3 regions of the Enterobacter sp. Taxon_8 genome follow, and region 1 is predicted to be linked to each of the others. Evidence: predicted binding sites of a transcription regulator. Region 1 holds the regulator's gene; each other region holds the start of a gene.

Region 1 (6,987 bases):
AATCATCGTCTCTGTCTCGGCATCGCTGCATGGTCAGTTAGACCTTGCAGTAGGCACCGCGATTGGCTCTAACATCGTCAATATACTCTTGATTTTAGGCCTGGCCGCACTGCTCCATCCATTTCGCGTGCATTCTGATGTTCTGCGCCGTGAATTGCCGCTAATGTTAATCGTAAGCCTGTTGGCAGGCTGCGTATTTTACGATGGCGTACTGAGCTACAGCGACGGTATTTTCCTGCTGGCGCTGGCCGTCATTTGGTTGCTGTATAGTGTTAAAATCGCCCGTCAGGCGGAAAAACAGGGTCAGGATAGCCTCACGCGTGAGCAGGTCGCCGAACTTCCGCGAGAAGGTACACTGCCTGTTGCCCTGCTCTGGCTTGGCGTTGCGCTGATCATCATGCCGATGGCAACGCGTATGGTCGTGGATAACGCGACGGTACTGGCGAACTATTTCGCCATCAGTGAACTTACCATTGGTCTGACGGTGATTGCCATCGGTACCAGCCTGCCGGAACTGGCCACGGCCATTGCGGGGGCACGTAAAGGTGAAGATGACATTGCCATTGGTAATATCATCGGTTCCAACATATTTAATATCGCCATTGTGATGGGCCTTCCGGCCCTCATTACGCCAGGGCCCTTTAATCCCCTGGCATTCTCGCGTGACTACGGCGTGATGTTATTAGTCAGCGTGATATTTGCCCTGCTCTGCTGGCGGCGGCAACGACAGATCGGCAAAGGCGCAGGCGCGCTGCTGACGGGTGGATTTATCGTATGGATGGCGATGCTGTACTGGCTCTCGCCTCTTCTCTCTGGGTAATCGGAAACGCATTATGTCGCAAATAGAATTGCAGCCGGGTTTTGACTTTCAGAAAGCAGGCAAAGAGGTTCTGGAGATTGAACGTGAAGGTCTGGCGCAGTTAGATCGGTACATTAATCAGGATTTTAGTCTGGCATGTGAGAAGATGTTCTACTGTGCCGGCAAAGTCGTGGTGATGGGGATGGGTAAGTCCGGCCACATTGGACGTAAAATGGCGGCAACATTTGCCAGCACCGGAACCTCTTCCTTCTTTGTACACCCGGGGGAAGCCGCGCACGGCGACCTGGGTATGGTCACGCCGCAGGATATCGTCATCGCACTGTCTAACTCCGGTGAGTCCAATGAAATTCTGGCGCTGATCCCGGTACTGAAACGATTGCAGGTTCCGCTTATTTGCATGACCAGCCGTCCGGAAAGTAGCATGGCGCGTGCGGCCGATATTCACCTGTGCGTGAAGGTTCCCAAGGAGGCCTGTCCGCTCGGCCTGGCGCCAACGTCCAGCACCACCGCAGCGCTGGTCATGGGTGATGCGCTTGCCGTCGCACTGCTTGAAGCCCGCGGTTTTACGCCGGAAGATTTCGCGCTTTCCCATCCGGGCGGCGCGCTGGGGCGCAAGCTGCTGCTTCGGGTAAACGATATTATGCACACCGGGGATGAGATCCCTCACGTCAGCAAAGAAGCCTCCCTACGTGATGCGCTGCTGGAAATCACCCGTAAGAATCTGGGTATGACGGTCGTGTGCGACGATCTGTTGAAAATTCAGGGGATCTTCACCGATGGCGACCTGCGCCGCGTGTTCGACATGGGTGTTGATGTCCGTACCCTGGGCATTGCCGACGTGATGACGCCGGGCGGTATCCGCGTGCGTCCGGGTACGCTGGCCGTGGATGTGCTGAACCTGATGCAGTCCCGCCATATCACCTCCGTTATGGTTGCAGATGGCGACCAGTTGCTGGGTGTGGTACATATGCATGATCTGCTGCGCGCAGGCGTAGTGTAATGAAGGATAAGACAATGAGTAATGCGGGTGCATCCCTTGCAACCTGTTATGGCCCGGTCAGTACCCAGATGATGGCAAAGGCGAAAAACATTCGTCTGCTCATCCTGGATGTGGATGGCGTACTCTCCGATGGCCTGATTTACATGGGCAATAATGGTGAAGAGCTGAAAGCATTTAACGTCCGCGACGGCTATGGTATCCGCTGTGCGCTCACCTCGGGTATTGAGGTGGCTATCATCACCGGGCGAAAAGCTAAACTGGTAGAAGACCGCTGTGAAACCTTAGGAATTACCCATCTGTATCAGGGGCAGTCCGATAAGATGGCGGCGTTTAAGGATTTACTGGGTAAACTGGCTATCGCACCGGAAAACGTGGCCTACGTCGGGGACGATCTGATTGACTGGCCTGTGATGACTGAGGTCGGGCTGAGCATCGCCGTTGCCGATGCGCATCCGCTGCTGATCCCGCGCGCTGACTACGTTACCCACATCAACGGGGGCCGTGGTGCCGTCCGTGAAGTCTGCGATCTGCTCCTGCTGGCGCAGGGCAAGCTTGATGAGGCCAAAGGGCAATCGATATGAGTAAAACCAGACGCTGGATTATCATTTTGCTTTCGCTAGTCGCACTGGTATTGATTGGCGTGAACCTTGCCGATCGCGACGATACGCAAACAGAAGTGGTTAACAATAGCGATCCAACCTATAAAAGCGATCACAGCGAAACCGTGGTCTACAGCCCGGAAGGCGCGCTGAACTATCGCCTGATTGCCCAGCATGTTGAATATTTTTCAGATGACGGTATTTCGTGGTTTACCCAACCGGTGATGACCACATTCGATAAAGACAAAGTGCCGACGTGGTCAATTAAGTCAGATCGGGCCAAACTGACAAATGACCGTATGCTTTATCTGTACGGCCACGTTGAAGTCAACGCCCTGACCGCTGACTCGCAACTGCGAAAAATTACGACGGATAATGCCCAGATCAACCTGGTAACCCAGGACGTGACGTCGCAGGATCTGGTCACACTGTATGGCACAACATTTAATTCCAGCGGTTTGAGAATGCGCGGGAACTTACGCAGCAAGAACGCCGAGCTGATTGAAAAGGTTAGAACCTCCTATGAAATTCAAAACAAACAAACTCAGCCTTAAAGTAATTATCGCCAGCGCGATGCTGGTGACCAGTCTCCCCGCGCTTGCTGTAACGGGCGATACCGACCAGCCGATTCATATCGAGTCCGACACCCAGTCTCTCGATATGCAGGGTAACGTCGTCACCTTCACGGGTAACGTCGTCATGACCCAGGGCACCATCAAAATTAACGCTGACAAAGTGGTCGTGACCCGTCCGGGTGGCGAGCAGGGCAAAGAGATCATTGATGGTTACGGCAACCCGGCAACCTTCTACCAGATGCAGGACAATGGCAAGCCGGTAAAAGGCCGCGCCTCGCATATGCACTACGAGCTGGCGAAGGACCTGGTAATCCTGACCGGAAACGCGTATCTGGAACAGCTGGACAGCAACATTACCGGCGACCAAATCACCTATCTGGTGAAAGAGCAAAAAATGCAGGCCTCCAGCGAGAAAGGTAAACGCGTCACGACCGTACTGGTTCCGTCGCAGCTGCAGGACAAAGGCAAGGGCCAGGCCCCGGCACAGAAGAAGAGTAACTAATCCGTTATGGCAACATTAACTGCAAAAAACCTCGCGAAGGCCTATAAGGGCCGCCGTGTCGTAGAAGATGTCAGTTTGACCGTCAACTCTGGCGAAATCGTGGGGCTGCTTGGCCCTAACGGTGCGGGTAAAACGACAACCTTCTACATGGTCGTTGGCATTGTGCCGCGCGATGCCGGCAACATAATCATTGACGATGAAGACATCAGTCTTCTGCCGCTTCACGCGCGCGCGCGTCGCGGGATCGGCTATCTGCCGCAGGAAGCCTCCATTTTCCGTCGTCTTAGCGTTTACGACAACCTGATGGCGGTCCTGCAAATTCGTAACGATCTGACCAGCGAACAGCGTCAGGATCGTGCCAACGAGCTGATGGAAGAGTTCCACATTGAGCATCTGCGCGACAGCCTCGGTCAGGCACTCTCCGGGGGCGAACGTCGTCGCGTTGAGATCGCGCGTGCGCTGGCCGCAAACCCTAAATTTATCCTTCTGGATGAACCATTTGCGGGTGTTGACCCGATCTCGGTTATCGACATTAAACGTATCATTGAACACTTGCGCGACAGCGGGCTTGGCGTACTGATCACCGACCACAACGTCCGAGAAACGCTGGCCGTATGTGAACGCGCGTATATTGTGAGCCAGGGCAATCTGATCGCCCACGGTACGCCGCAGCAGATCCTCGAAGACGATCATGTTAAGCGCGTCTATCTTGGGGAAGACTTCAGACTCTGATAGGGTAGAGGTAACGTAACGCCGAACCGGAGAAAAATGCTCTGAACATGAAGCAAGGTTTGCAATTAAGGCTCAGCCAACAACTGGCGATGACGCCGCAGCTACAGCAGGCAATTCGCCTGTTGCAACTGTCCACGTTAGAACTTCAGCAGGAGCTCCAGCAGGCGCTGGACAGCAACCCCCTGCTGGAACAAACCGATCTTCATGACGAGGTAGATACTCAGCAGTCACAGGACACTGAAGCGCTTGATACCGCCGACGCACTCGAACAAAAAGAGATGCCCGACGAGCTTCCGCTGGATGCCAGCTGGGATGAAATCTACACCGCCGGAACGCCTTCCGGTACGCGTGCGGACTACCAGGATGATGAGCTACCGGTCTATCAGGGAGAAACCACTCAGTCGCTGCAGGATTACCTGATGTGGCAGGTGGAACTCACTCCCTTCTCCGATACCGACCGCGCGATTGCCACCTCAATTGTCGATGCCGTTGACGACACCGGCTATTTGACCGTCACGCTTGACGATATTCTGGAAAGCATGGGCGACGAAGAGATAGAGCTTGAGGAAGTTGAAGCCGTTCTGAAGCGCATCCAGCGTTTCGATCCGGTAGGCGTAGCCGCAAAAGATCTGCGCGACTGCCTGCTAATCCAGCTTTCTCAGTTCAGCAAAGAGACGCCATGGCTCGACGAGGCGCGCGTGATCATCAGCGATCACCTGGATCTGCTGGCGAACCACGATTTCCGCACCCTGATGCGCGTCACGCGCCTGAAAGAAGATGTGCTGAAAGAAGCGGTGAATCTGATCCAGTCACTCGATCCACGCCCGGGACAGTCAATCCAGACCAGCGAGCCTGAGTACGTTATTCCGGACGTGCTGGTCAGAAAACACAATGGCCGCTGGGTCGTTGAACTGAATTCAGACAGCATCCCTCGCCTGCAAATCAACCAGCAGTATGCCTCCATGTGCACCAGCGTGCGTAACGACTCCGACAATCAATATATTCGTAGCAATCTTCAGGAAGCGCGATGGCTGATCAAAAGTCTTGAGAGCCGAAATGATACGCTGCTACGCGTCAGCCGCTGTATTGTCGAACAGCAGCAGGCTTTCTTTGAGCAGGGCGAAGAGTATATGAAACCGATGGTGCTGGCGGATATCGCCCAGGCCGTCGAGATGCATGAATCAACCATTTCCCGTGTCACCACGCAGAAGTATCTGCACAGTCCACGCGGTATTTTTGAGCTTAAGTATTTCTTCTCCAGCCATGTGAATACCGAGGGCGGCGGCGAAGCGTCGTCAACGGCCATTCGTGCCCTGGTGAAGAAGTTGATCGCCGCGGAGAACCCCGCGAAGCCGCTAAGCGACAGTAAGTTAACCACCATGCTGTCCGATCAGGGTATTATGGTGGCACGTCGTACTGTTGCGAAGTATCGAGAGTCTTTATCCATTCCGCCGTCCAACCAGCGTAAACAGCTGGTCTGACACAACCGATAAGGAAGACACTATGCAGCTCAACATCACTGGACAAAACGTCGAAATTACTGAGGCTTTACGCGAATTCGTGAACGCGAAGTTTGCAAAACTCGAGCAGTATTTCGAAAGGATCAATCAGGTCTATATTGTGTTGAAAGTGGAGAAAGTGACTCATATCTCGGATGCCACCCTGCATGTTAACGGGGGTGAACTGCATGCCAGTGCGGAAGGGCAAGACATGTACGCTGCTATCGACGGCTTGATTGATAAGCTTGCGCGACAGCTCAATAAACATAAAGATAAACTGAAACAACACTAATTGTCCGGGCAGTTAACGGGTGCAGGACGGCCTGTTGTGAAACACAACAGGCCATTTGTACAGTTAGCGCTTAGGTGAAATTATGATGAACAACGATTCCGCTCTTCAACTGAGCAATGTCCTTAACCAGGAATGTACCCGCAGTGCGGTTCACTGCCAGAGCAAAAAACGTGCGCTGGAGATCATCAGTGAACTGGCTGCTAAACAGCTGGGCCTGCCGCCGCAGGTGGTGTTCGAAGCGATTCTGACCCGTGAAAAAATGGGCAGTACCGGTATCGGCAACGGCATCGCGATCCCACACGGCAAACTGGAAGAGGATACCCTGCGTGCCGTTGGTGTGTTTGTGCAGCTTGAAACACCCATCGCCTTCGATGCCATTGATAACCAGCCCGTCGATCTCCTTTTCGCGCTGCTGGTGCCTGCCGATCAGACGAAAACCCACCTGCATACGCTGTCGCTGGTCGCAAAACGTCTGGCCGATAAAACCATTTGCCGTCGACTGCGCTCGGCCCAAAGTGATGAAGAGCTCTACCAAATTATCACTGAAGCAGAAGGCAATCAGGATGATGCATAACCAGGAGATGGCCTTCACATCTGTTGTCCTGAGGAGAAACGGAACATGGTGCTGATGATTGTCAGTGGCCGTTCAGGGTCGGGGAAATCCGTTGCTCTGCGCGCGCTGGAAGACATGGGTTTTTACTGCGTCGATAACCTGCCGGTCGTGTTGTTGCCCGATCTGGCCCGCACGCTGGCGGAGAGACAAACCTCTGCAGCCGTCAGTATCGACGTCCGTAACATGCCTGAATCGCCAGAGATCTTCGAACAGGCAATGAGCAACCTGCCTGACACGTTCTCGCCTCAGCTGCTGTTCCTTGATGCAGACCGCAATACGCTAATCCGTCGCTACAGCGATACCCGTCGCTTGCACCCGCTTTCCAGTAAGAACCTCTCTCTGGAGAGTGCTATCG
Region 2 (6,987 bases), 1.6 Mb from region 1:
GCGTCGTGGCATACGAAGAAAACGCCGCCATTAAGACTGAAAAACCGCAAACTATGCGCATCATTTTAATTTTCATCTCCGCCCCTTCTCCAGGCTTTCATAAGTTCTGCGAATTTTAACGTCATAATCACCGAAATCGCTTCCGTTATAGTTAAATGCCATATTATAAAAGTCCTTATTTACCATTGCCGACAGTAGTGAGCTGTTCTTATTGCACAAATGTAAAAAAGCATTTAATTGCTTACCGGCATTTGACTTCATATCTTTTAAAAATGTGCCGAGATCTTTATAACCGCACGATTCGTAATTAAACCCCATAATCTGGAACATCCCCCATGAACACGATTTTATCGCAGCTTCGGCATCAAGTGCGTAAGCCTTCGCCAGGGTATTCCATGCAGAAAGCTGGTCGATATTGTTTTTTTGCCATTCCGGACCCGCTTTCTTTACATATTTATAAGACAAAAAAGGGTGGGTTTGATCGTATTTCCTTTTGGTGTATTTACGGAAAATATGCCCTTCATACGCAATAATCGGTAGATTTAAAGCATTAAACCCAGATCGTCCGCCCGACTCCACAATAGAAAAAGCTTTGATGATATTCAGTTCTACCCGACGATTAAGATTTTCCCAGGCTTCAGTAAAGTCCTGTTCCGTCAGCGATACAGCCCCATCAATACCAGGTGCCATCAGCTTGCTTCGCTCAAGGGTTTCATCTGCAACGTTGTAGCGCTCTTTTCTCAGATAATCGTTAACCAGCTGACGGACGCTATTTTCATTGGCAGAAGGTTGCCTAAAAAATGAAGACGTGAAAGACGATTGTTGAGACGCAAGGGGATATTTCATCGCAGCAGCAACTAATCCACGGAAAGTCTTCCCTTCTGGCTCAATAACCCCATCGGGATGCTGGAAACGCAAATGAATGGACTGAAACTGGCTGATGGTTCTGATCAATGTCGGGGAAATAATCCCATCTTCTGGGATGTCATACTGGATGATAGGCTTAATGAGATTAAACAGGTATTGCACGATAATCACGTCGCGCTGAAAGTTTCCTGCTTTACCTGGCGTTCCTACGGCACTTTTCAATAAAGGTGACAAACGTCTGAGAGAATTATCCATTTCTGAGTACTCATAAATGAAAAAATATACGGTTAGTGGGAAACCGCATCTCGTGATCGACAGCATCAAGCTGCTCACATCCAGCAGGCATTGATACGCCACTTGCGCCGCACCAGGTAAACACTGAAAACAGGAGTTATTGGGAGCACAAATGGGTGGGGGCCCTGCCAGCTACATCCCGGCACACACGTCCTCTGCCCTGGCTGCTTCCTTCCGGACCTGACCTGGTGAACAGAGTAGCGTTGCGGGAGAACCAACAGAGCCCCCATTGAGAGCGTTGATAACCAACGCGCTGGCGCATTATCCCTGTGCTAAAGCCCAATTGCAAGTGACCAGGAACCGGATGCTGGTTTCTTGCGCAAACAGGCGCAGCAATCATGAAGATCTTCGTTTACCATAGCGTTCCAGAAACTCCCCCCACAGGTGAAGGTATGGACGAACACGACTCCTTTCCACAGCGCGTATGGCAAATCGTGGCCTCAATCCCGGAAGGCTATGTCACTACCTATGGTGATGTTGCGCGCCTGGCCGGTTCCCCGCGCGCGGCGCGACAGGTTGGAGGCGTCCTGAAACGGCTACCGGAAGGCAGTACGTTGCCCTGGCATCGCGTGGTGAATCGTCATGGGAACATTTCGCTCACCGGGCCGGATCTTCAGCGTCAGCGTCAGGCGTTACTTTCAGAGGGTGTCCAGGTGACAGGGTCGGGTCAGATTGATTTGCAGAAATTTCGCTGGATATATTGACCCCTCTCCCGGAGGAGAGGGGAAATGCAGGAATTACATCTGAGTCGGTGGGGTTGGCAGAGACGGCTGATTGGTCTGCGGTGCGACCGGTACTTCGGTCTGCTGCACCGGCACCAGGTTCAGGTCGATTTTTGTCCCACCGTTGTTGATTGCTTCCTGAACCGTATCGGTGATAAAGACCAGCTTACCGTTGATGGTTACCGCTGCACTCAGCAGAATACGGGCGTTAGGCTGCACGTCCGACGGGTTATACGGCAACACGAAGCTAAATGGCGCCTGCTTACCTTCTGTACGGACCGCACGCTGGGCCACGACTTTAGACGGCGCGTCGGCCAGGGAAGCATCAGACAGCGTTACCGTTAGTACCGCGTCCGGTGGCAGAGCGACTCTCTGCTTGATCCAGATTGTACCGGAAACGTTAGGCTGCTGAATGGACTGCTGTGAAAGGGTGTTAATCCCGTTCGGATCTGCAGCTGGAACCGGCACCTGGGCGCTCTTACCGGCACAGGCGGACAACGCCACCGCAATAGCTACACCACTAAGCATGGGCACGAGTTTCATTGAAGTCTCCTTATCAATGCACCAGCGGGATCGATCCCATCCGATGTCGTTTCAATCACATAACGTATTCAAGTGTGGCACAGATCACCGATTTATGCCTGAAAACGTGCCGATATTCAGATTATTCTACCCATCGGACCACTTTCATTTCTGCGTTATACTCTGCCTATCTTTCGCTGCGGCGTTTATTGAGGACAACTATGAGTCAGGCACTGAACAATCTGCTGACATTACTAAATCTGGAAAAAATTGAGGAAGGACTCTTTCGCGGACAGAGCGAAGATCTCGGCTTGCGCCAGGTCTTCGGGGGGCAAGTCGTCGGACAAGCACTGTACGCAGCAAAGGAGACTGTCCCGGCAGACCGTCTGGTGCATTCATTCCACAGCTACTTCTTACGCCCTGGCGATAGCGCAAAACCGATTGTGTATGACGTTGAAGTTCTGCGAGACGGCAACAGTTTCAGCGCGCGCCGCGTAGCGGCCATTCAGAGCGGCAAGCCGATCTTTTACATGACGGCCTCTTTCCAGGCGCCGGAGCCGGGCTACGAGCATCAGAAAGTGATGCCCCCGGCTCCGTCACCCGACTCTTTAAAATCAGAGACGGATATTGCTCGCGCGCTGGCGCATCTGCTTCCGCCGCAGGTCAAAGAGAAGTTTCTCTGCGATAAGCCGCTGGAGATCCGCCCGGTTGAGTTCCACAACCCTATGAAAGGCCATACCGCCGAGCCGAAACGCCAGGTTTGGATCCGTGCCAACGGGACCGTGCCGGAAGATTTCCGCGTCCATCAGTATCTGCTGGGCTATGCGTCTGACTTCAACTTCCTGCCGGTGGCGCTGCAGCCGCACGGCGTTGGTTTCCTGGAAAAAGGGATGCAGGTCGCGACGATCGATCACTCCATGTGGTTCCACCGTCCGTTCAACATGAATGAGTGGCTGCTTTACAGCGTGGAGAGCACGTCAGCGTCGAGCGCACGCGGATTTGTGCGTGGAGAATTTTATACTCAGGACGGCGTGCTGGTCGCTTCGACGGTGCAGGAAGGGGTGATGCGTAATCGCGGGTGATTGTGTGCGGCCTGATGCCCTCCCCCTGACCCTCTCCCACCGGGAGAGGGAATACACATTAAAAACGGCAACCGAAGTTGCCGTTTTGCAGTTTATCAGGCGTTATACGCATTCTCGCCGTGGCTGTTGACGTCCAGACCTTCGCGCTCCTGCTCTTCCGGTACGCGCAGACCCACCGTGATATCCGCCAGCTTATAGCCAATGAAGGCCACAACGGCAGACCAGACAACGGTGATAGCAATACTTTCCAGCTGCACCAGCACCTGATGAACCATGGTGACACCTTCCGCGTAACCCACGCCACCGAGCGATTTCGCCGCGAAGATACCGGTCATGATACAACCGACTATGCCGCACACGCCGTGCACGCCGAATACATCGCATGGGTCGTCGACGCGCAGCACACGTTTCAGTGCGGTGACGCCCCACAGACCCGCCAGACCCGACACCAGGCCGACCAGCAGCGCACCGCCGACACCGACATAACCACACGCAGGGGTGATACCAACCAGACCGGCAATCGCACCTGAACAGGCACCCAGCAGGGAAGGTTTACCGCGCACCGCCCACTCGCCAAACACCCAAGAGAGGATTGCACCCGCCGTGGCTACAACGGTGTTCACGAACGCCAGCGCGGCGATTTCGTTGGCCGCACTTGCTGAGCCGGCGTTGAAGCCAAACCAGCCAAAGTAGAGGATCGCAGTACCGGTAAAGACCATCGGCAGGTTGTGCGGTTTGAACGCCTCTTTACCGAAGCCCACGCGTTTGCCAATCAGATAAGCGCCCACCAGACCCGCGACCGCGGCGTTAATGTGTACAACGGTACCGCCCGCGAAGTCCAGCGCACCGTGCGTTGCCAGCAGACCACCGCCCCAGACCATGTGCGCAATCGGCACATAGGAGAGCGTCATCCAGACCACTACGAAGATCAGAACGGCAGAGAAACGAATACGCTCCGCCAGCGCGCCCACAATAAGCCCGACGGTAATACAGGCGAAGGAGCCCTGGAACGCCACGTGAATATACTGATAGAAGCTGCCCATCAGCGCGGTCAGCTCAATATTTTTCAGCATCACCCAGTCGAAGTTACCAAAAAACGCGTTGCCCGTACCGAACGCCAGCGAGTAACCGTAAACCACCCACAGCACGCAGACCAGCGCAAACGTCACGGCAACCTGCGTCAGCATGGAGAGAACGTTTTTGCCACGGATCAGGCCGCCGTAGAACAGCGCAATGCCCGGAATGGACATGAAAAGCACCAGCGCGGTGCTGATCATCATAAAGGCGTTATCGGCTTTATCAGCCACCGCAGGGGCAGCAGCCAGCGCCAGGCCCGGCAGCAGCGCCAGCGAACCCAGACCCGTTTTAAGTGTTGCTATCTTCATTTTCTCGATCCCTATCACTGTGTGCCAGGCGTTATTTACAATGCCGCTTCGTCAGATTCGCCGGTACGGATGCGAATGACGCGCTGCAGTTCGGCAACGAAAATTTTGCCGTCGCCAATTTTGCCGGTATAGGCCGCTTTGCTAATGACATCAATGACTTCATCAAGCTGATCGTCAGCAATCGCGACATCAATTTTTACTTTTGGCAGAAAGTTAACGCTGTATTCCGCCCCGCGATAAAGCTCGGCATGACCCTTCTGACGACCAAAGCCTTTCACTTCGGTGACAGTCAGTCCCTGAATACCCATTGAAGACAACGCTTCACGCACGTCTTCGAGTTTGAATGGTTTGATTACAACCGTAACCAGCTTCATAGATCCCCTCCAGTCAGAATTCGGTAATGGCCGTAGCTTACGCTGAAGGTATTGCAAGGGATGTGCCAGAAATGAAAACGAGGAGGAACGGCGGCGCACAGAGCATTACACGGCCTTGATAATCGAACTGATGAAAAAAAACGCACCATGCCGGTGCATGGTGCGTTTCAGTTTTGCACCAACAGGAATGACTGTTAGCGCGCCGCCTCTTTTTGGTGCATCAGGCGCTAAGCGACTCTTCATCGCGCACGCTGGCCGCCAGCTCTTCGCCCGCCAGCTGCAGCTGGTACATCTGCCAGTAGCGCCCTTTTGCTTCCAGCAGTTCACGGTGGGTACCACTCTCAACGGCCTGTCCGCGATGTAGCACCAGAATGGTATCGGCATCGACGATGGTGGAAAGACGGTGGGCAATCACCACCAGCGTCGTATGGTCGCGTACGGCGGAGAGTGCCTGCTGGATGGCCTGCTCGGTGCCGGAGTCAATACTGGCAGTGGCTTCATCCAGAATCAGGATCTGCGGCGTTTCAATCAGCACCCGCGCCAGCGCCAGGAGCTGCTTTTGCCCGACAGAGAGATTATTCCCCTGCTCGCCCAGTCTGGTATTTATCCCATCGCTAAACCCGCGCGCAAGCTCTGCCAGCTGCACTTTTTCCAGCACGTCCCAGACCTGTTCCTGGGTGTAGTCTCGTCCCAGAGTCACGTTGGCGTAGAAGGTATCGGCCAGCACGACCGGATCCTGTTGCACCATCGCGACGCCTTTACGCAACACGGTGTGGCTGAGAGACGCGAGCGGGCGCCCGTCGAGGCGGATTTCGCCGCGCGTGACCGGGTAATAGCCCATCAACAGGCTGGCAAGTGTGCTCTTACCGCTGCCGGTATGCCCCACCAGCGCCACGAAACCGCGCGACGGAACGTCAAGCGTGATGTCCTGAAGCACCAGCCGATCTTCGCGATAGGCAAACGATACGTTATCAAAGGCGATAGTCCCGCTTTGCAGAGGTTGCTCGTCATTGCCGTAGGCCTGACGCGGCCTGTCCATCAGCTCAAACACGCGCTCACCGGCGACCACCGCCTGCTGCAGCATCGATTGCTGGGTGGTGAGCTCGATCAACGGCTCGTTAAGGCGTCCCAGATAGCTAATAAAGGCGTATAGCACGCCCACCTCAATCGTACCGTTTGAGCTCAGCCCAAAGAGCATCAGCAGCCCGCAAAGCACCAGCGCCGAGAAAAGGCTCAGCAGCGGACGCAGCAGGAAACCGTCCAGCCGCAGCGTCTGCATACGCGCCATATAGTGCGAACGGCTGGCTTCCCCCATGCGTTCGCCAAAGCGGGCCTGCTGGCGGAACTGCTGGATGACGCTCATGCCGTTAATCACTTCGTTGAAGCCATCGTTGATGTCGGCCAGATAGGCGCGAACCCGGCGCACAATCGGCGTGCTGTAACGCTGGTAAATCACCATGACGATCAGCACCGCCGGGAAGATGGTGATCGCCACCAGCGCCATGCGCCAGTCAAGGCTGAACATCGCAACCAGCATCGCGCCAATCAGCGCCGCGCTGCGCAATACGGTCGCCACAACGGTGACGTACAGATCGCGGATCACCTCGGTATCGTTGGTCACGCGCGAGATCACCTGCCCGACCGGCTGGATATCAAACTCGCTGAGCGGCTGGCGAAGCGCCGCGTCCATCACATCCGTACGCAGTTGCTGAACAACGCCCACGGCAGCACGGTTAAACAG
Region 3 (6,987 bases), 410 kb from region 1:
TAGCAGCCAAGGTGCAGCGACGCCGCCCGCAATGCAGCACAGCGCCAGCGCGACCACGCTCACGCCCATCAACAACGGTGCGCAGCAGGCGTTTTCCGCTTCGCGGGTGCGCGGCGCACCGAGGAAGGTCACGCCGTAGACTTTCGCCATGCACATCACCGCCAGCGCCCCGGTAATCGCCAGCCCGACCGCCAGCAGCGGCCCCAGCAGACGAGCGATAAACGCATTGCTCTGACCGAGGGCGAAGAAGGACTGATAGATCACCCACTCCCCGGCAAAGCCGTTCAGCGGCGGCAGTGCGGCCATCGCCATCAGCCCGACCAGCATCGCCAGTGAAATCACCGGCATCTTTTTGCCAATCCCACCGAGCTTTTCGATATCCCGATGGCCGGTGCGGAACCAGACGCTTCCCGCTCCAAGGAACAGGGTGCTTTTAAACAGGCTGTGGTTGACGAGGTGATAAAGACCGCCGATAAAACCGGCCGCAATCAGCGCCGGCTGGTTGAGCGCCAGCCCGGTCACGCCCGCGCCCATGCCAAGCAGGATGATGCCGATATTCTCCAGCGTGTGGTACGCCAGAAGACGCTGGATATTGTGCTCCATCAGCGCGTACAGGCCACCGACGAACGCCGTAATCATGCCGGCGACCAGCAGCACAACGCCCCACCACAGCGGCGGCTGGCCGCCGGTCAGCGTAATCGCCAGGATCCCGAACAGACCGACCTTCATCACCACCACAGAAAACAGCGCGGCGGCGGGCGCGGAGGCATTCGCATGCGCCTGCGGCACCCAGCCGTGCAGCGGAATGATGCCGGCGAGCAGGCCAAAGCCGAGCACGCCCAGCAGCCAGACGTCATTGCCCAGCGGATGCCCGTTGAGCACAGCGAAATCCAGCGTGCCGAAGCGCTGCCACACCAGCCAGCAGGCCAGCGCCAGCAGCAGCGTTCCGAGGCGTCCCAGCGCAAACCACAGCTTGCCGGAGGCGCTACAGCCCGTCAGGAACACGCCGCACAGCGCCATGATCTCCGCCATCACCACCAGCGCGCCGAGGTTGCTGGCGGTCACGGTGCAGACCGCCGTCGCCATCAGGAGGTTAACCAGCAGGCCGTTGGCTTTAGCGTGCGGGTGGCGGTGCCAGTCGATATTGAACAGGCTGATAAACACCCCGCACAGGCCAAACGTCACCAGCCAGATGGCGTTCAGCGGCGTGATCTCAACGGTGTGGCGAATCAGCGGCATCACGGTCTCTGCCGACTGGCCGCCGAACAGAACAACGCCGCCTGCCGCCAGCGTCATCAGGCTAGCGACCGCCCCGCCGAGCCCGGCGATCGCGCCGCTCAGGGTTTTATGGAATGAGAAGATCGGCGCCAGAACGGCGGCGGCCGCAAAACAGGCTACCGCGCTGGTAATCATCATCACCGCATTCATTTCGCCCCCTCGTTAAGCGCCTGTAGCAGAGAAAGGTCGCCAAAATCACTGTTGATGGTCAGCTCGCGTTTGCGCTTGCTGGTACGGGCGATGTCGCGAATGTTAACCAGAATCAACGCTTTCGTCGGGCAGGTCCGCACGCAGGCCGGGCCCTGATCATCGAAGCTGCACAGGTCGCATTTCACCGCAACGGCACGGATGCCGGGCACCCAGTCCAAAAGCGAGCTTACGCGCGCAGGCGCCGGCGGCGCGGGCGGGGCTTTTGGCGAGTTGGCATTCGCCGGGATATGCAGCGGTCGGCTGCCGGAAAATTCAATCGCGCCGAACGGGCAGGCAATGCCGCACAGCTTGCAGCTTACGCACAGGCTTTCGTTCAGCTGGACAGCGCCATCCACGCGGGTGATGGCATTCACAGGGCAGACACCCGCGCACGGGGCATCCTCACAGTGATGGCAGAGCTGCGGGGCAGACTCTTTTTCATTACGCATGACGTGCAGGCGCGGCATGGACTGCAGCCCATGCAGGCGATGCGTTTCCGAACACGCCGCCTCACAGGTTCGACAGCCAATGCAGACCGTCGAGTCAGCAATTACAAAACGGTTCACCGGGTTATCCTCTGGTGATAGTCATTTTTGTCGAAAAGCTGTCTTGTCGACACTTCTCGACACGCATGGGTCAGGCCACGTTCGCTGAGGTATTTCCGTCCATCAGTTGCTTCAGGTTGACCGGAAGATCGTGCTCAACGGCGGCGTACAGGCCGTTATAGACCGGCGCGATTTTTTCCAGATAGTGTTCCAGCACCTGCTGGCGATCGCGGTTGCTTACGTGGCCGTCCACCATGCCGTCGGCCATCAGCTGCGCCTTCGCAATACACTGTTTTTCGCCGTCTTTTGTCTCGAGGTAGTACTCAATGGTGTGGCTGTTGAAGTTGTCCGCCAGGGTAACGTTGATGGTGAAATGGCCGAACAGAACGAAGCGCATGTCGCCCTGCGCCGCGCAGCTCATCGCATGGTGAAGACGCGCTTTCGACAAGGTAATGCCCTGGATCAGAGAGTTGCAGTAAAGGTGCCACTGGTCCTGTAACTGTTGATGACGCTGCGCGATGTAATCCGCTTTTTCGCTGATTTCCCAAATAGTCATAAAAGGTATCCGTTTAATGGAGATAGCGGCTGTTAAGCAGATTCCATGCCAGTTTTTATCTTTATGATTTTCAATACATTTACCTTAAAAATTGCTGTCAACACCGCGGTGTCGACGTGTCATTTCGACAGCGTTGACATCGTCACGCCTTAACAAAAATCAAGCTGGCACTGTTATTGCATTACCAGGGCAATTCATTGAGGAGGCGTCATGCACGAAATCACCCTCTGCCAGCGGGCTCTGGAACTTATCGAACAGCAGGCAGTGCAAAACCACGCGAAGCGCGTCACCGGCGTCTGGCTGAAGGTCGGAGCGTTTTCCTGCGTCGAGACCAGCGCCCTGACCTTCTGTTTTGAGCTGGTCTGCCGCGGCACGCTGGCGGAAGGCTGCGAACTGCATATTGAAGAACAGCAGGCGGAGTGCTGGTGCGAGCAGTGCCAGCAGTACGTCACCCTGGTGTCATCAAAGGTACAGCGCTGCCCGCAGTGTCAGAGCACCGGTCTGCGCATCGTGGCGGATGACGGCATGCAGATCCAACGCCTCGAAATCGAGAAGGAGTAAAGTATGTGTAGTACCTGCGGTTGCGCCGAAGGCAACCTGTATATAGAAGGGGATGAACACCGCCCCCACTCCGCGTTTCGCTCCGCGCCCTTTTCCCCCGCCCCGCGCTCTGCGGCAGCCCTGACCGGCATTACCTTTGCGCCGCAACGCTCCGATGCGGGCGACCTGCATTACGGCCACGGCGAAGCGGGCACCCACGCGCCGGGCATGAGCCAGCGCCAGATGCTGGAGGTGGAAATCAACGTGCTGGACAAGAATAACCAGATCGCCACCCGCAACCGCGCCCGCTTTGCCACCCGCAAACAGCTGGCGCTGAACCTTGTCTCCAGCCCCGGATCCGGCAAAACCACGCTACTGACCGAAACGCTCAAGCGCCTGAACGGGCTTGTCTCCTGCGCGGTGATCGAAGGCGACCAGCAAACCGTTAACGACGCGGCGCGCATTCGCGAAACCGGCACCCCGGCGATTCAGGTCAACACCGGTAAAGGCTGCCACCTCGATGCGCAGATGATTGCCGACGCCGCCCCGCGCCTGCCGCTGGTGGATAACGGCATCCTGTTTATTGAAAACGTCGGCAACCTCGTCTGCCCGGCGAGCTTCGACCTCGGCGAACGACACAAGGTGGCGGTGCTTTCAGTGACCGAAGGCGAAGACAAGCCGCTGAAGTACCCGCACATGTTTGCCGCCGCGTCCATCATGCTGCTGAACAAAGTCGACCTGCTGCCGTACCTGAATTTCGACGTGGATAAGTGCGTGGCGTATGCCCGCGAGGTGAACCCGGAGATTGAGATCCTGCTGGTCTCCGCCACGCGCGGCGACGGCATGGACGGCTGGCTAGACTGGCTGGAGAGCGAACGATGTGCATAGGCGTACCGGGACAAATTCACGCCATCGACGGTAATCAGGCCAAAGTCGAGGTCTGCGGCATCCTGCGCGACGTCGACCTGACGCTGGTGGGCAGCACCGATGAGAGCGGCGCCTCGCGTCTCGGCCAGTGGGTGCTGGTCCACGTGGGGTTTGCCATGAGCGTGATTAACGAAGCGGAAGCCCGCGACACGCTCGACGCCCTGCAAAATATGTTCGACGTGGAGCCTGACGTGGGCGCGCTGCTGTACGGCGAGGAGCGATAATCATGCGTTACGTTGATGAATACCGCGCGCCGGAGCAGGTGCTGCAGCTTATCGGCCACCTGAAAACGCGCGCAGCGCGGCTGGACTACACGAAAGAAAGGCCGCTGCGGATCATGGAGGTGTGCGGCGGGCACACGCACGCCATCTTCAAATTTGGCCTCGGCCAGCTGTTGCCGGAAAACATTGAGTTTATCCACGGCCCCGGCTGTCCGGTCTGCGTGCTGCCGATGGGGCGCATCGACAGCTGTATTGAAATTGCCAGCCAGCCCGACGTCATTTTCTGCACCTTTGGCGACGCGATGCGCGTGCCGGGGAAAAATGGTTCGCTCCTGCAGGCGAAAGCGCGCGGCGCAGACATCCGGATCGTCTATTCGCCGATGGATGCCCTGACGCTGGCAGCGGATAACCCCGCGCGCAAGGTGGTGTTTTTTGGCCTGGGGTTTGAAACCACCATGCCCGCCACCGCCATCACGCTGCAGCAGGCGAAAGCGCGCGGCGTCGATAACTTTTTCTTCTTCTGCCAACACATTACGCTCATCCCCACCCTGCGCAGCCTGCTGGAAGAGCCAGGCAACGGCATTGACGCCTTTCTGGCACCGGGCCACGTCAGCATGGTGATTGGCACAGACGCCTACGGTTTTATCGCTGAACAGTACAATCGTCCGTTAGTGGTCGCTGGTTTCGAACCACTTGATCTACTGCAAGGTGTCACCATGCTGGTTGAGCAGAAAATAGCGTCCCTGAGTACCGTGGAAAATCAGTACCGCCGCGTGGTGCCGGATGCGGGAAATGAACGAGCGCAGCAGGCGATAGCCGACGTGTTTAGCGTTGAGGGCGACAGCGAATGGCGCGGCCTGGGGCTGATTGCTGAATCCGGCGTGCGCCTGACGCCAGCCTATCGCGCGTTCGACGCCGAAGCGCATTTCCGCCCGCAGCCGCAGCAGGTTTGCGACGATCCCCGTGCCCGCTGCGGCGAGGTGCTCACCGGCAAATGCAAACCGCATCAGTGTCCGTTATTTGGCAATACCTGTAACCCGCAAACCGCCTTTGGCGCGCTGATGGTCTCCTCCGAAGGGGCGTGTGCCGCGTGGTATCAGTATCGCAACCAGGAGAGTGAAGCATGAATACGGTTGAAATGGCGCACGGCAGCGGCGGACAGGCGATGCAGCAGCTGATTAACCGGCTGTTTATGGAGGCCTTTAACAACCCCTGGCTCGCCGAACAGGAAGACCAGGCGCGTATTGACCTCGCCACCCTCACCGCGCAGGGCGACCGGCTGGCCTTCTCGACCGACAGCTACGTGATTGACCCGCTGTTCTTCCCGGGCGGCGATATCGGCAAGCTCGCCGTCTGCGGCACGGCGAACGACGTGGCCGTCAGCGGCGCCATTCCGCGCTACCTCTCCTGCGGGTTTATCCTTGAAGAGGGATTACCGATGGAGACGCTCGCGGCCGTGGTCAACAGCATGGCGCAGACCGCGCGCGAGGCGGGGATAGCTATCGTCACCGGCGACACCAAAGTGGTGCAGCGCGGCGCGGCCGACAAGCTGTTTATCAACACCGCCGGAATGGGCGCGATCCCCCCCGATATTCACTGGGGCGCGCAGCGCCTCAGCGTGGGCGACGTGCTGATCGTGACCGGCACGCTGGGCTGCCACGGGGCGACCATCCTGAACCTGCGCGAAGGCCTGGGGCTGGACGGCGAACTGCGCAGCGACTGCGCGGTACTCACCCCGCTGATTCAGACGCTGCGCGGTATTCCCGGCGTGAAGGCCCTGCGGGATGCCACGCGAGGCGGTGTCAACGCCGTGGTTCACGAGTTTGCGGCAAGCTGCGGGTACGGGATTGAACTCACCGAGCGCAGCCTGCCCGTTAAGCCCGCCGTTCGCGGGCTTTGCGAACTGCTGGGTCTGGACCCGCTCAACTTTGCAAACGAAGGCAAGCTGGTGATTGGCGTTGAACGAGCCGCGGCACAAGCTGTTCTTGAACAGCTGCAGGCTCATCCGTCAGGAAAAGAGGCGGCGATGATTGGTGAAGTGGTTGAGCGCAAAGGGGTGCGCCTGACCGGACTTTATGGCGTGAAGCGCACGCTGGATCTGCCGCACGCTGAACCCTTACCCCGTATTTGCTAGACCGCGCCACAAGCGGCCAGCATGGATTTTTTTTGCTCGTTTCTACTGGAAAGCACTATGCCGTATACACCGATGAGCGATCTTGGACAGCAGGGTCTGTTTGACATTACGCGCACACTTTTACAGCAACCCGATCTCGGCGCGCTGAGCGATGCCCTGACGCGGCTGGTCAGGCAATCGGCGCTGGCGGACAGCGCCGCGATTGTGCTCTGGCATAGCGGAACGCAGCGCGCGAGCTACTTCTCAACGCGTGATAATGGCAAAACGTTTGAATACGAAGACGAAACGTATCTCGCGCATGGCCCGGTGCGCCGCATTCTCTCCAGACCTGAAGTGCTGCACTGCAACTTTGCGGAATTTCAACAGGCGTGGCCGCGGCTCGCGGAGAGCAACCTCTATCAGCCGTTCGGGCATTACTGCATGCTGCCGCTGGCTGCAGAGGGCCAGATTTTTGGCGGATGCGAGTTTATCCGCACGACCGACCAGCCCTGGAGCGAGGCGGAATACGAGCGCCTGCACACCTTTACCCAGATAGTGGCCGTCGTCGCGGAGCAGATCCAAAGCCGAGTGACGAATAACGTGGATTACGACCTGCTC

What was found. Region 1 encodes sigma-54, which starts transcription at its own class of promoters, with help from an activator protein. Its sites were predicted from a motif close to GTTGGCACANNTTTCGCTNT; they were not measured.
Region 2: the regulator sigma-54 is predicted to act here: its motif matches at 5,297-5,316, upstream of glnK (P-II family nitrogen regulator).
Region 3: the regulator sigma-54 is predicted to act here: its motif matches at 2,732-2,751, upstream of hypA (hydrogenase maturation nickel metallochaperone HypA).

What each region holds. Positions count from the first base shown of each region.
Region 1 is NZ_CM177989.1:520,222-527,208, reverse strand. It holds gene AC4IBF_RS02515 (calcium/sodium antiporter) at 1-820, shown strand, start outside; gene kdsD (arabinose-5-phosphate isomerase KdsD) at 834-1,820, shown strand; gene kdsC (3-deoxy-manno-octulosonate-8-phosphatase KdsC) at 1,835-2,401, shown strand; gene lptC (LPS export ABC transporter periplasmic protein LptC) at 2,398-2,973, shown strand; gene lptA (lipopolysaccharide ABC transporter substrate-binding protein LptA) at 2,942-3,496, shown strand; gene lptB (LPS export ABC transporter ATP-binding protein) at 3,503-4,228, shown strand; gene rpoN (RNA polymerase factor sigma-54) at 4,276-5,709, shown strand; gene hpf (ribosome hibernation promoting factor) at 5,732-6,019, shown strand; gene ptsN (PTS IIA-like nitrogen regulatory protein PtsN) at 6,102-6,593, shown strand; gene rapZ (RNase adapter RapZ) at 6,639-6,987, shown strand, end outside.
Region 2 is NZ_CM177989.1:3,488,089-3,495,075, forward strand. It holds gene AC4IBF_RS16640 (SH3 domain-containing protein) at 1-76, opposite strand, end outside; gene AC4IBF_RS16645 (N-acetylmuramidase family protein) at 73-1,122, opposite strand; RNA gene ffs (signal recognition particle sRNA small type) at 1,285-1,381, opposite strand; gene AC4IBF_RS16655 (MGMT family protein) at 1,554-1,865, shown strand; gene AC4IBF_RS16660 (YbaY family lipoprotein) at 1,899-2,426, opposite strand; gene tesB (acyl-CoA thioesterase II) at 2,627-3,487, shown strand; gene amtB (ammonium transporter AmtB) at 3,583-4,872, opposite strand; gene glnK (P-II family nitrogen regulator) at 4,908-5,246, opposite strand; gene AC4IBF_RS16680 (SmdB family multidrug efflux ABC transporter permease/ATP-binding protein) at 5,467-6,987, opposite strand, start outside.
Region 3 is NZ_CM177989.1:932,855-939,841, reverse strand. It holds gene hycC (formate hydrogenlyase subunit 3) at 1-1,428, opposite strand, end outside; gene AC4IBF_RS04500 (4Fe-4S dicluster domain-containing protein) at 1,425-2,033, opposite strand; gene hycA (formate hydrogenlyase regulator HycA) at 2,104-2,568, opposite strand; gene hypA (hydrogenase maturation nickel metallochaperone HypA) at 2,779-3,129, shown strand; gene hypB (hydrogenase nickel incorporation protein HypB) at 3,133-3,996, shown strand; gene AC4IBF_RS04480 (HypC/HybG/HupF family hydrogenase formation chaperone) at 3,987-4,259, shown strand; gene hypD (hydrogenase formation protein HypD) at 4,262-5,383, shown strand; gene hypE (hydrogenase expression/formation protein HypE) at 5,380-6,390, shown strand; gene flhA (formate hydrogenlyase transcriptional activator FlhA) at 6,448-6,987, shown strand, end outside.